Linked DNA regions of Alicycliphilus denitrificans K601. The protein of the gene in region 1 interacts with the protein of each later gene in a pairwise test. Links are inferred from orthologs where the notes say so. Each region holds a gene or a part of one and is shown in the gene's direction. Other genes may lie near its edges. The genes, in order: ALIDE2_RS08630 and aceE.

Region 1 (6,407 bases):
AGTCTGATCGGTGAGCGAACGTCCTCAACATCTGTCCGCTGAAGAGCGGCGTGCTGCCACAGTGCAAGCGGTGGTGGACTTGGCCGCGGAGCAAAACCCGGCCGAAATCACGACCACGGCCATCGCCGATCGAATGGGTTTGACGCAGGGCGCGCTGTTTCGCCACTTCCCCACCAAGGACGCGATCCTGGAGGCAACGATGACCTGGGTCGGTGAGCGTCTGCTGGTGCGCGTGGACAAGGCGGCCGAGGGCGCCGCGTCTCCTGCCGCGGCACTCGAAGCCATGTTCATGACGCACATCGACTTCGTGGCCAAGCATCCCGGCGTGCCGCGCATGCTGTTCGGAGAACTGCAACGCTCTGGCGAGACGCTCGCCAAGCGGATGGTGCAGACCTTGCTCCGTCAATACGAACAGCGCCTGCGCCGCCTGATGGAGGCAGGCAAGGCCCAAGGCGACCTGGATGCGGATCTGGACGTAGATGCCGCCGCCGTGTTGTTCATCGGCACGATCCAGGGACTGGTCATGCAGTCGCTGTTGGCCGGCAAGGTCAGTCGCATCCGTCGTGATGCGCCAGCCGTGTTTGCCATCTATCTCCGTGGCATCACGCACACCCGATGAAACGCCTTCCATCCTGCCGCCACGCAGTTGCCCGGTCGGCCGAGAGGCACACCACGGTCATGCGATCGCGTTGCGCCTCCAGCGCGAATCCGCGTCATTCAACACTCAGCCCGACCGCCCAGCGGAACGCACACGCACACCGCGACGACGGCGAAGGCTTGGGAGTTTCCGCGATCAAGTAAAGGCCATGAAGATGACCACTCATCCACAACGCAGCATCTGGCACTGGCTGATCTCCCTGCTCGCGATCGGCTTCGGCCTGCTCACTCTTCGGGAGGGCGGCGCCGTTCTGTTTGTCGACGGCGCGGCGCGCCAAGCCGCCGGCCACTATGTGCCCTTCGTGCTCTGGTTCAATTTTCTGGCCGGGTTCGCCTACATCGTCGCCGGCGTCGGCTTGTGGATGCGCCGGCGCTGGGCCGCGTGGTTAGCGATTGTCATCACGGTGGCGACCGCACTCGTGTTCCTCGCTTTCGGAGTGCATGTGGCTCTGGGTGGCGCCTGGGAGCGACGCACGGTGGTCGCCATGACGCTGCGCACGTTGGTGTGGGCTGGCATAGCGGCCATCGCCTGGCGCCGGTCAGCGGCGAATGCGCCGGTCGCACGCGAGCACTGAGCACCTTTATCCAGCGGAAACCCATCGATGAAAACTCCAAACCTCCTCTTCAAGAAAACCCGTTGGGTCGTGATCGCCGTCGTCGTGCTCGCTCTTGGCGGCGCACTGGCGTTCTGGTTGTCGCGCGACCATGGACAACAAGATGCATTGCGCCTCTACGGCAACGTCGACATCCGCGAGGTGCAACTGGCCTTCCGTCAGCCCGGGCGCGTGATGCAAATGGCTTTCGATGAGGGCGATGCCGTCAGCGCGGGCGCGCGCCTGGCGGCGCTTGACGCGCAACCCTATCGGGAAGCACTTGCGGCAGCACAGGCCCAGGTGCAGGTGGCGCAGGCGGAACTGGCCAAGCTGCGCCGCGGCCTGCGACCGCAGGAAATCACCCAGGCGCGCGAAGCCCTCAGGCAGGCCCAGGCGCTCGCCACCGAGACCGAGCGCAATTTCCAGCGCCAGAGTGGCCTGCTGGCATCGGGCGCCAGCAGCCAGCGCACGGTCGATGCAGCCCGCACGGCGCGCGACCAGGCAGCCGCTGGCGTCGAAGCGGCCAAGGCGGCCCTGTCGCAAGCATCCGAAGGTTTTCGCAAGGAAGACATCGCCGCGGCAGAAGCTCGCCTTGCGGCCGCACAGGCTGCCGCAGCGCAAGCCACGACAGCCTTGGCGGACACCGAGTTGATGGCGCCCAGTAGCGGCACCGTCATCGCACGAGTGCGGGAGCCCGGCAGCATGGTCGCAAGCCAGAGCGCGGTCTACAGCCTGAGCCTGGACAAGCCGGTTTACGTGCGCGCCTACGTGGGCGAGTCGGACTTGGGGCGCATCGCGCCCGGTACTGTGGTGCGCGTCAAAAGCGATTCATCAGAGAAGGTCTATCGCGGCCAGATCGGCTTCATCTCGCCGCGCGCCGAGTTCACCCCCAAGACGGTGGAGACGACGGATTTGCGCACGGATCTGGTCTACCGCCTGCGCATCGTCATCGACGAAGCCGACAGCGACAGTGCCTTGCGCCAGGGCATGCCGGTGACGATCGAGGTCGATGCGAAAGCCGGCACCCGTATCCCGGCGGGGGAGCGTTGAAATGCAGGCAAGCCCTGCTATCGCCGCCGTGCCTGCGGGTGCGGGCGAAGACGCTGCCATCGTCATCGAAGACGTGGACAAGCATTTCGGCGACGTAAAGGCGCTGCGGGGCTTGAGCGCGCGCATCCACTATGGACGGCTGACGGGTCTGGTCGGCCCCGACGGCGCCGGCAAGACGACGCTGATGCGGATTCTGACCGGCCTCCTGGTGCCGAACGCCGGCCACGTCACCTTGGCAGGCTATGACGTGGTCAAGGACAACGACGCCATTCATGTCGCCAGTGGCTACATGCCGCAACGCTTTGGCCTGTACGAAGACCTGTCGGTGATGGAGAACATGCGCCTGTATGCGCAGTTGCGCGGCATGGATGCGGACCGCAACGCCGATCTGTTTGCCGAGCTGCTGGACTTCACGCGGCTCGGACCCTTCACCAAACGCCTGGCCGGCAAGCTCTCCGGCGGCATGAAGCAGAAGCTGGGCCTTGCCTGTGCGCTCATGGCGCGGCCGAAGGTGCTGCTGCTGGACGAGCCGGGCGTGGGTGTCGACCCGGTCAGCCGCCAGGACTTGTGGCGCATGGTGCAGGCGCTGACCGATGAAGGCATGGCCGTGGTCTGGTCCACCGCCTATCTCGACGAAGCCGAGCGCTGCGAGAGCGTGCTGCTGCTGAACCAAGGGAAGCTCCTGTTCGATGGCCCGCCGCAGGAGCTGACCGCGCAGCTCGAAGGCCGCAGTTTCCGTCTGGAAGACGTCGGTGCCGAGCGCCGAGCGGTCCTGACCCAGGCACTCGACCTGCCCAGCGTGAGCGATGGCGTGATCCAGGGCGCCGGCGTGCGCGTGGTGTTGCGCGAGGGCGCTCAAGCGGAGCAGCTCCAGGCCCTGTCCGATCAGGCGCGAGTGGAGCTGGCGCAGGTGCCCGCGCGCTTCGAAGACGCCTTCATCGATCTGCTCGGTGGCGGCCCCGGCGGCACTTCGACGCTGGCCGAGCGTCTGCCGCCGGTTGAGCTGGGTTCCGACATTGCCGTGTCGTGCCGAAACCTCACCAAGCGCTTCGGCGAGTTCACCGCCACCGACAACGTCAGCTTCGAGGTGCAAAAGGGCGAAATCTTCGGCCTGCTCGGCCCTAACGGCGCCGGCAAGTCCACCACCTTCAAGATGTTGTGCGGCCTGATGAAACCAACTGCTGGCGAAGCGCATGTGGTGGGCCATGATCTGCGCCGCGCCACCGGCGCAGCCAAGAGCCGGCTCGGCTACATGGCGCAGAAGTTTTCGCTCTACGGCCTGCTCTCGGTGCAGCAGAACCTGGAATTCTCGGCCGGCGTCTACGGACTGGAAGGCAACACCCGGCGCGAGCGCATTGCCGAGATGATCGAAACCTTCGATCTGGGCGACTGGCTGTCCGCCACGCCCGATTCCCTGCCGCTGGGCCACAAGCAGCGCCTGGCATTGGCTTGTTCGCTGATGCACCGGCCGCCCGTGCTGTTCCTAGATGAACCCACTTCGGGCGTGGACCCGATCACCCGGCGCGAATTCTGGACCCACATCAACGGACTGGCCCGCAAGGGCGTGACCATCATGGTCACCACCCACTTCATGGACGAGGCCGAATACTGCGACCGCGTGGCCATGCTCTCGCGTGCGCAACTGATTGCGCTGGATACGCCCGACGCGCTCAAACGTTCGGCGGTCAGCCCCGAACGACCCGACCCGACGATGGAGGACGCCTTCATTCACCTGGTGGAGTCGGCGGACCGCGAGCTGGAGGCCGCCACATGAACGGCACCACAAAGCACAAGGACGGGAATGGACCACAGCAGACCGACCTGCGCCATTTTGATCTGCGGCGCTTGATCGCCCTGGTCACCAAGGAAAGCTACCAGGCGCTGCGCGACCCCTCGACGCTGCTGATCGCGTTCGTGCTGCCGGTGGTGTTGCTGCTGCTGTTCGCCTATGCGGTGTCGCTGGATGCGAAGGATGTCCGCGTCGGCGTGGTGCTGGAGTCGCCCGGCGCTGCAGCGCAGGAGCTTGCGGCGGCCTTTGCCGGCACAAAGTTCCTGGATGCCCACTTCGCCCATGACCGGCGCGAAGTGGCCGACCAGCTGGTCTCAGGCGACCTGCGCGGCTACGTGGTGATCCCGCAGGATTTCGAGCAGCGGCTGGCCCAGCGTGGCAGCGAGCCGCTGGTGCAGATCGTCACCGACGGCTCCTACCCCAATACCGCCAACTACGTCGAGAACTACGCCCGCGGCGTTGTCCAGTCCTGGCGTGCCGGACTGGACGTCGGAGCACCAGCGCAGGCCGTCATGCTGGAACCGCGCTACTGGTTCAACCCCGAGCTGGAAAGCCGCCGCGCACTGATTCCCGGTGCCATCGCCATCGTCATGACCATCATCGGCACCATGCTGACTGCACTGGTGGTGGCGCGTGAATGGGAGCGCGGCACCATGGAGGCGGTGCTGTCCACGCCGGCCTCGGTGGCCGAAATCCTGATCGGCAAGCTGCTGCCGTACTTCGTGCTCGGCATGCTGTCCACGCTGGGTGCGGCGGCGCTGGCGGTGTTCGTGTTCGGGGTCCCGATGCGGGGCTCGCTGGCGGCGCTGCTGCTGCTGTCGGCGGTGTTCATGGTGCCGGCGCTGGGTCAGGGTCTGCTGATTTCCTCCTTGGCACGCAACCAGTTCCTGGCAGCGCAGATCGCGCTGTTCACGGGCTTCCTGCCGGCCTTCATGTTGTCGGGCTTTCTGTACGAGATCGACGCCATGCCGGCACCGATCCGCGCCATCACCTTGGTGGTTCCGGCGCGCTACTTCGTCGATTCGCTGAAGACGGTGTTCCTGGCCGGCGACATCTGGGCCGTGTTCCTGCCCAACCTGGCGGCCATGGCGGCGATCGGGGGGCTGTTCTTCGTGATCGCCAAGCGCGCCACGCGCAAGAACCTGGAGTGACGCGATGTTGACTTCCGCATTCTCGTTCACCCGCCTGCGCGCCCAGTTCATCAAGGAAGTGCTCAGCGTCCTGCGCGACCCGCGCAGCCGCATGGTGGTGTTCGTGCCGCCGATCCTGCAGTTGCTGGTGTTCGCCTTTGCCGCGACGCTGGAAGTGCGCAACGTCGATATCGCCGTCTACGATCAGGATGCGGGGCGCTGGTCGCACGAGTTGGTACAGCGCCTGGACAGCGCCCGCTTCATCACCCACGTCCGGCATGTCGACAGCCAACAGCAGCTCCACGAGCTGATCGACCGTGGCGAGGTGATCGCCGCGCTCGCCATCCCGGTGGATTTCTCGCGCTCCATCGCCGCCGGCGAAAGTGGCCGCGCGCAGGTACTGGTCGATGGCCGGCGCAGCAACTCCGGGCAGATCACCGTGGCCTATCTGTCCACAATCGCCGCCGATGTCGGCGCCGAGGTCGTGCCCGACGCCCAGGCACCAACGCCCGTGGTCGTGCGCCACTGGTTCAACCCGAATCTGGTCTACCGCTGGTTCATCGTGCCCGGCCTGACGGGCATCCTGGCGCTGTTCAGCTCGCTCTTGATCACCTCGTTGTCGATCGCGCGCGAGCGCGAGCTGGGCACCTTCGACCAGTTGCTGGTGTCGCCCACCTCGACGCCCGAGATCATCATCTCCAAGTCGCTGCCGGCACTCGCAATTGGCACCGGGCTGGGCCTGTTCATGATCAGCGCGGGCGTCTTCCTGTTCGGCATCCCGTTTACGGGCTCGTTTGCACTCCTGCTTGCCAGCCTGGTGCTGTTCATCGCCTCGGTGGTCGGCATCGGTCTGATGATTTCCGCGGTCAGCATGACGCAGCAGCAGGCCATCCTGGGAGCGTTCGCCATCGGCGTGCCGGCGGTGCTGATGTCCGGCTTTGCGACGCCTGTGGAAAACATGCCTGTCGTCCTGCAATGGCTGGCTCAGGCCATCCCACTGACCCATTTCCTCATCATCGTCGAAGGCAGCTTTCTCAAGGCCATGCCGCCCGGTGACATTCTCGCCAGCCTGTGGCCGCTGGCGGTCATCGCCCTCGCCACGCTGACCATGGCCACCGTATTCGTCCGAGGACGCCTGCAATGAAATCCAAGCCCCGCACTCCCTTTCTTCGCGCAACCGTCACCGGC
Region 2 (6,719 bases), 690 kb from region 1 along the record:
CGGCTCACCGACTCGGCGCGCTCGGCCTGGCGCGCGGCCAGTTCCTCGGCCTGGCGGCGCGGCGTGATGTCGGTGGCGATCACCATTTGCGCCAGGCGCCCGTCCACCCAGTTCAGGTAGCGCGAGCGCACCTCCAGCCACTTGCCCAGGTCGGGCCGGTAGATCTCGGCGTTCTCCGAGTGGGCATGGGCCAGGGGATCGGAGGCCAGCAGGCCCATGAGGCTGTCGTCCTCGTGCCCGTCCACGCCGCCGCCGTGCGCGGGCAGCACGCCCGCCTGCGCGACCATCTCCAGGTGGCCGCTGGTCTGCGAGCCGAACCACTGGCGGTACAGGCGGTTGGCGAACAGCAGCTCCTGGCTGCCCAGCGGTGCGACGGACACCGAGGCGTCCAGCGCCTCGAGCACGATGGTGAAGCGCTCGTGCGAGGCCGTGAGCTGCTCGCGCACGCGGTTGGGCTCGGTGATGTCGGTCATCGACGTCATCCAGCCCGTCTGCTGGCCGCGGGCGTCGATCAGCGGCGAGACGTACAGGCGCGCGTCGAACAGCGTGCCGCTCTTGCGCCGCACGCGCACCTGGAACCCCCCGGGCACGGTCTTGCCCGAGAGTTCCTCGCGCAGGTTGGCGTGCAGCTTCTCGTACTCGGCCTCGGGCCAGTAGCTGTAGGGCGGGGTCTGGCCGATCAGCTCTTCCTGGGTCCACCCTGTCATCTGGCAGAAGGCGGCGTTCACGTAGGTGATGCGGCCCTCCAGGTCCAGCGCGCGCATGCCGGTGAGGATGGAGTTTTCCATGGCGCGGCGGAAATTGGTCTCCGCCACCAGCGCCTGCTGGGCCTGCATGCGCCGGCGCGTATGGCGCCAGGTGGCGATCAGCATCCACGTGGTCATGGCGCTCAGCGTGCCTACGAGCCAGAACAGGCCGCTGCCCACCATGCCCAGCGAGGTGCGGTAGGCCTGGGCGCGCAGCACCAGACCGTTGCCCACGGGGGAGACCGGGATCTCGTACTCGTTGGCCCTGGTGGTCCAGGGCAGCAGGGCGTTGTGCCGGGGCGCCAGCGGCGTGCCGGCCAGTGTGCGCCCCTGGCCGTCGATGAGCGTGACGGCGTAGCGCGCCAGCACCTCCGTGGGGGTGGCGTAGCGCAGCAGGCTGTCGATCGAGTATTCCGCCAGCACCACGCCGCCGAACTTGCCCTGCGGCGACAGCGGCACCTGCAACTGCAGCAGGGGCGCGGCGTCGTCGCTGCCAGCCTCGGGCTGGGAGTACACCGGCTGCTGCATGTCGCGCGCGAGCCTGAAGAGGTCTGCCGCCTCGCCCGTCTTGAGCACTTCGCCGCTCACGCGCAGCTGGTTGCTCGTCACCGTGGGGGCGGCGTGGCTCGCGCGGATGCGCCGGCGTTCGTCGATCCAGGTGATGGCCTGCAGCTCGGGGTACTGGCTGATGAGCGCCTCGGCGCGGCCCACGAAGTCGCTGCGCGTGAGGTCCCCGTTGGAGAGGTCGCGCGCGATGCGCATGACCTGCTCCTGGCGTTCGAGCAGGCGCAGGCGCACGCGCTGCTGGGCATATTCCACGTCGCGTTTGAGGGCCTCTTTCTCGCGCTCGATCTCTTCCGTGCGCAAATACCAGAAGGACACCGCGATGGCGGCCATGAACATCAGCACGGACGCCAGCGGCGCCAGCGCGGCGAAACGGTCCTGGCGCCCGGGCGAGAGGCTGCGCCACCAGGAACGCCACCAGCGGGCCGGCGCTTTCACGGCGGCGGCGGCGGGGGGGGCAGATGTTTCGGCGGGGTCCATGGGAGTCGAGTTTAGAGCGAGCCCCGTATTTTCGCGGGCTGGGCCGGGTGCCATTTCATCTGAAGAAATAATGTGCGTTCGCAGCAATATTTCATATTAAGAAATCAACGAGCACCATTTGAAATTTTAAAAAACTGTGCGAAACTTCGGGCACTATCCCTCCCATCACCACCGATTTGACAAGGAGACACCGGCTATGTCCGACCCAACCAAAGGCCTAGGCGCAAGCGACATCGACCAACAAGAAACACGCGAGTGGCTGGAAGCGCTCTCTGCGGTGATCGAGAAAGAGGGGCCGGAGCGCGCCCACTTCCTGCTGGAGCAGCTGCTCGAACAGGCGCGCCAGAGCAGCATCGACCTGCCGTTTTCGGCCAACACGGGCTACGTGAACACTATCGAGCCGGACCAGGAGGCGCGTTGCCCCGGCAACATCGCCATCGAGAAGCGCCTGCGCGCCTACATGCGCTGGAACGCCATGGCCATGGTGGTGCGCGCCAACCGTCTGCACCCGCACGACGGTGGCGACCTGGGGGGGCACATCGGATCGTTCGCATCGCTCGCTTCCATGTGGGGCGCGGGCTTCAACCATTTCTGGCACGCCGAGAGCGAGGGTCACGGCGGCGACTGCATCTACTTCCAGGGCCACAGCGCGCCGGGCATCTACGCGCGCGCCTACCTGGAGGGACGCATCACCGAGGAGCAGCTGGAGAACTTCCGCCAGGAAGTCGGCGGCAAGGGCCTGTCGAGCTACCCCCACCCCAAGCTCATGCCGGGCTTCTGGCAGTTCCCCACCGTGAGCATGGGCCTGGGCCCGATGATGGCGATCTACCAGGCGCGCTTCCTCAAGTACCTGCACGCGCGCGGCATCGCCAAGACGGACAACCGCAAGGTCTGGGTGTTCCTGGGCGACGGCGAGATGGACGAGCCCGAGAGCAAGGGCGCGATCAGCCTGGCCGCGCGCGAGAACCTGGACAACCTGATCTTCGTCATCAACTGCAACCTGCAGCGCCTGGACGGCCCGGTGCGCGGCAACGGCAAGATCATCCAGGAGCTCGAGGGCGACTTCCGCGGCGCGGGCTGGCACGTGATCAAGCTGCTGTGGGGCAAGGGCTGGGACGAGCTGCTGGCGCGCGACAAGAGCGGCAAGCTCAAGCAGGTGATGATGGAGACGCTCGACGGCGACTACCAGACCTACCGCGCCATGGACGGCGCCTACATCCGCAAGCATTTCTTCGGCAAGTACCCTGAGACGCTCAAGCTCGTAGAGCACCTGTCCGACGACGAGATCTGGGAGCTGCGCCGCGGCGGGCATGAGCCCGAGAAGGTGTACGCCGCCTTCCACGCCGCCAACGCGCACCAGGGCCAGCCCACGGTGCTGCTGGTCAAGACCGTGAAGGGCTATGGCATGGGCAAGGCCGGCGAGGCCAAGAACACGGTGCACCAGACCAAGAAGCTGGACGACGAGGACATCCGCTACATCCGCGACCGCTTCAACATCCCGATCCCCGACAGCGAGCTCGACAAGCTGCCCTACTACAAGCCGGCCGACGACACGCCGGAGATGAAGTACCTGCACGAGCGCCGCCAGGCCCTGGGCGGCTACCTGCCGCACCGCCGCACCCATGCGGACGAGAGCTTCACGGTGCCCGCGCTCGACACCTTCAAGGCCATCCTGGAGCCCACGGCCGAGGGCCGCGAGATCAGCACCACGCAGGCCTACGTGCGCTTCCTCACGCAGCTCTTGCGCGACAAGGCGCTGGGGCCACGCGTCGTGCCCATCCTGGTGGACGAGGCGCGCACCTTCGGCATGGAAGGGCTGTTCCGCCAGATTGGCATCTACAACCCCCTGGGTCAGCGCTACACCCCGGTGGACCGCGACCAGGTGATGTACTACAAGGAAGACGTTGCCGGCCAGATCCTGCAGGAAGGCATCAACGAGGCGGGCGGCATGTGCTCGTGGATCGCGGCGGCCACGTCGTACTCGACGAACAACCGCATCATGATCCCGTTCTTCGTGTACTACTCGATGTTCGGCTTCCAGCGCTTCGGCGACTTCGCCTGGGCCGCGGGCGACATGCAGGCGCGCGGCTTCATCCTGGGCGGCACCAGCGGGCGCACCACGCTCAACGGCGAGGGCCTGCAGCACGAGGACGGGCACAGCCACATCCTGTCGTCCACCATTCCCAACTGCGTGAGCTACGACCCGACCTTCGCGCACGAGGTGGGGGTGATCATGCAGCATGGCCTCAAGCGCATGGTGGAGAAGCAGGAGAACGTCTTCTACTACATCACGCTGCTCAACGAGAACTATCCCATGCCGGGCCTCGCCGCCGGCACCGAGGAGCAGATCCTCAAGGGCATGTACCTGTGCAAGGCCGGCGCGCAGGGCGAGCTGCGCGTGCAGCTGCTGGGCTCGGGCTCCATCCTGCGCGAGTCGCTGGAGGCGCAGAAGCTCCTGGCCACCGACTGGGGCGTGCAGGCCGACGTGTGGAGCTGCACGAGCTTCACCGAACTCGCCCGCGAGGGCCAGGACACGGCGCGCTGGAACCTGCTGCACCCGCTGGAGGCTCCGCGCCCGTCCTTCGTGTCCCAGCAGCTCGCGGACCACGGCGGCCCGGTCGTCGCATCGACCGACTACATGAAGGCCTTCGCCGAGCAGATCCGCGCCTTCATCCCGGCCGGCCGCTCCTACACCGTGCTGGGCACGGACGGCTTCGGCCGCTCGGACTTCCGCTATCGCCTGCGCGAGCATTTCGAGGTCAACCGCCACTACATCGCCGTGGCCGCGCTGAAGTCGCTGGCCGACGAGGGCCGGCTGCCCGCCGCCAAGGTGGCCGAGGCCATTGCCAAGTACGGCATCGACGCCGACAAGATCAACCCGCTGCACGCTTGAGGACCGAGGGAGAGAACCATGGCATTGATTCAGATCCAGGTACCCGACATCGGGGACTTTGACGAGGTGGGCGTGATCGAGCTGCTGGTCAAGCCCGGCGATCAGGTCGCGGCCGAGCAGTCGCTGATCACCGTCGAGTCCGACAAGGCTTCGATGGAGATCCCGTCCAGCCACGCGGGCGTCGTGAAGGCGCTCACAGTGAAGCTGGGCGACAAGGTCAAGCAGGGCAGCGTGATCGCCGAGCTGGAAACGGCCGACGCGGCGGCTTCTGAGCCAAAACCGGCTCCGGCGCCCGCCAGCCAAGCGCTGGCAGCTGCGGAATCCATAGCGCCCGCGGCGGCGCCCGCAGCGCCCGCGGCAGGCGGCCGCATCGAGGTGCGCGTGCCCGACATCGGCGACTTCAAGGATGTGGCCGTGATCGAGCTGCTGGTCAAGCCCGGCGACAACATCCGCGTCGAGCAGTCGCTGTTCACCGTCGAATCCGACAAGGCCTCGATGGAGATCCCGTCGCCCGCGGCCGGCGTGCTCAAGGAGCTCAAGGTCCAGCTGGGCGACAAGGTCAACATCGGGGACTTGGTGGCGGTGCTCGAAGGCGCCGCCCCGGCAGCGCCCGCCGCGCCGGCGCCTGCCCCCGCCCCCGCGGCGGCACCGGCCGCGCCCGTGGCTGCCGCGGCTGCAGCACCGGCGTCCGCGCAGTCCGCGCCCGCGCACGACCCCACGGCGACGCCATCGGGCCGGCTGCCGCACGCCAGCCCCTCGGTGCGCAAGTTCGCCCGCGAACTGGGCGTGCCGCTGGCCGAGCTCAAGGGCACGGGCCCCAAGGGCCGCATCACGGCAGAGGACGTGCAGTCCTTCACCCGCGCCGTCATGAGCGGCGCCGTGCAGACCCAGGCCCAGGCCGCCAAGGCCCCGGCCGGCGGCGGCAGCGGGGTGGGCATGGACCTGCTGCCCTGGCCCAAGGTGGACTTCAGCAAGTTCGGCGTGATCGAGCGCAAGGATCTTTCGCGCATCAAGAAGATCAGCGGCGCCAACCTGCACCGCAACTGGGTGATGATCCCGCACGTCACCAACAACGACGAGGCCGACATCACCGAGCTCGAAGCCTTCCGCGTCTCCACCAACAAGGAGAACGAGAAGAGCGGCGTCAAGGTCACCATGCTGGCGTTCGTCATCAAGGCCGTCGTCGCCGCGCTCAAGAAATTCCCCGAGTTCAACACCAGCCTGGACGGCGACACCCTGGTCTACAAGAGCTACTACCACATCGGCTTCGCGGCCGACACGCCCAACGGCCTGGTGGTTCCCGTGCTCAAGGACGCCGACAAGAAGGGCATCCTGCAAATCAGCCAGGAGATGAGCGAACTGGCCAAGAAGGCGCGCGACGGCAAGCTGGGCGCGGCCGACATGCAGGGCGGATGCATGTCCATCTCGTCGCTCGGCGGCATCGGCGGCACGCACTTCACGCCCATCATCAACGCGCCCGAGGTGGCGATCCTGGGCCTGTCCAAGGGCCAGATGAAGCCCGTGTGGGACGGCAAGCAGTTCGTGCCGCGCCTCACGCTGCCGCTGTCGCTGTCGTACGACCACCGCGTGATCGACGGCGCTGCGGCCGCGCGCTTCAACGCCTACCTCGGCCAAGTGCTGGCGGACTACCGCCGCATCCTGCTGTGAAGGAGACATCGTCATGGCAGTGATTGACATCAAGGTGCCGGACATCGGCGACTTTGCCGAGGTCGGCGTGATCGAAGTGCTGGTGCAGGTGGGCGACACCATCAAGGCCGAGCAAAGCCTGGTCACGGTGGAGAGCGACAAGGCCTCCATGGAAATCCCCAGCAGCCATGCCGGGGTGGTCAAGGAGCTCAAGGTCAAGCTGGGCGACAAGGTGGCCGAGGGCTCGGTGCTGCTGACGCTGGAGGTGGCCGAGGGCGCGGCCGCGCCCGCGGCTGCACCTGTACAGGAAAAACCGGCTCCAGCGCCGGCCAGCCAAGCGCCGGCAGCTCCTGTCGCGATAGCAAGCAGCTTCGGCGGAACGGCGGACG

The links.
Region 2: the proteins of ALIDE2_RS08630 (region 1) and aceE interact in binary tests that used the Escherichia coli proteins (3 or more experiments, as listed by UniProt). The link is inferred for Alicycliphilus denitrificans K601 from one-to-one orthologs.

Annotation. Positions count from the first base shown.
Region 1 is NC_015422.1:1,822,531-1,828,937, forward strand. What follows is about bases 1,712-4,687. They hold ALIDE2_RS08630 (ATP-binding cassette domain-containing protein), read left to right. Parts: upstream 1,712-2,301; coding sequence 2,302-4,074; downstream 4,075-4,687. Other genes in these bases: hlyD (secretion protein HlyD), read left to right, coding at 1,712-2,300; ALIDE2_RS08635 (ABC transporter permease), read left to right, coding at 4,071-4,687. Also shown: ALIDE2_RS08615 (TetR/AcrR family transcriptional regulator), read left to right, coding at 11-619; ALIDE2_RS08620 (hypothetical protein), read left to right, coding at 807-1,232; more of hlyD, read left to right, coding at 1,260-1,711; more of ALIDE2_RS08635, read left to right, coding at 4,688-5,240; ALIDE2_RS08640 (ABC transporter permease), read left to right, coding at 5,245-6,363; ALIDE2_RS08645 (efflux transporter outer membrane subunit), read left to right, coding at 6,360-6,407. UniProt on the Escherichia coli protein: Part of the ABC transporter complex YbhFSR that could be involved in efflux of cefoperazone. Probably responsible for energy coupling to the transport system.
Region 2 is NC_015422.1:2,513,630-2,520,348, forward strand. The notes cover bases 1,596-4,883. They hold aceE (pyruvate dehydrogenase (acetyl-transferring), homodimeric type), read left to right. Parts: upstream 1,596-1,986; coding sequence 1,987-4,683; downstream 4,684-4,883. Other genes in these bases: ALIDE2_RS12040 (PAS domain S-box protein), read right to left, coding at 1,596-1,790; aceF (dihydrolipoyllysine-residue acetyltransferase), read left to right, coding at 4,702-4,883. Outside these bases: more of ALIDE2_RS12040, read right to left, coding at 1-1,595; more of aceF, read left to right, coding at 4,884-6,351; lpdA (dihydrolipoyl dehydrogenase), read left to right, coding at 6,365-6,719. UniProt on the Escherichia coli protein: Component of the pyruvate dehydrogenase (PDH) complex, that catalyzes the overall conversion of pyruvate to acetyl-CoA and CO(2).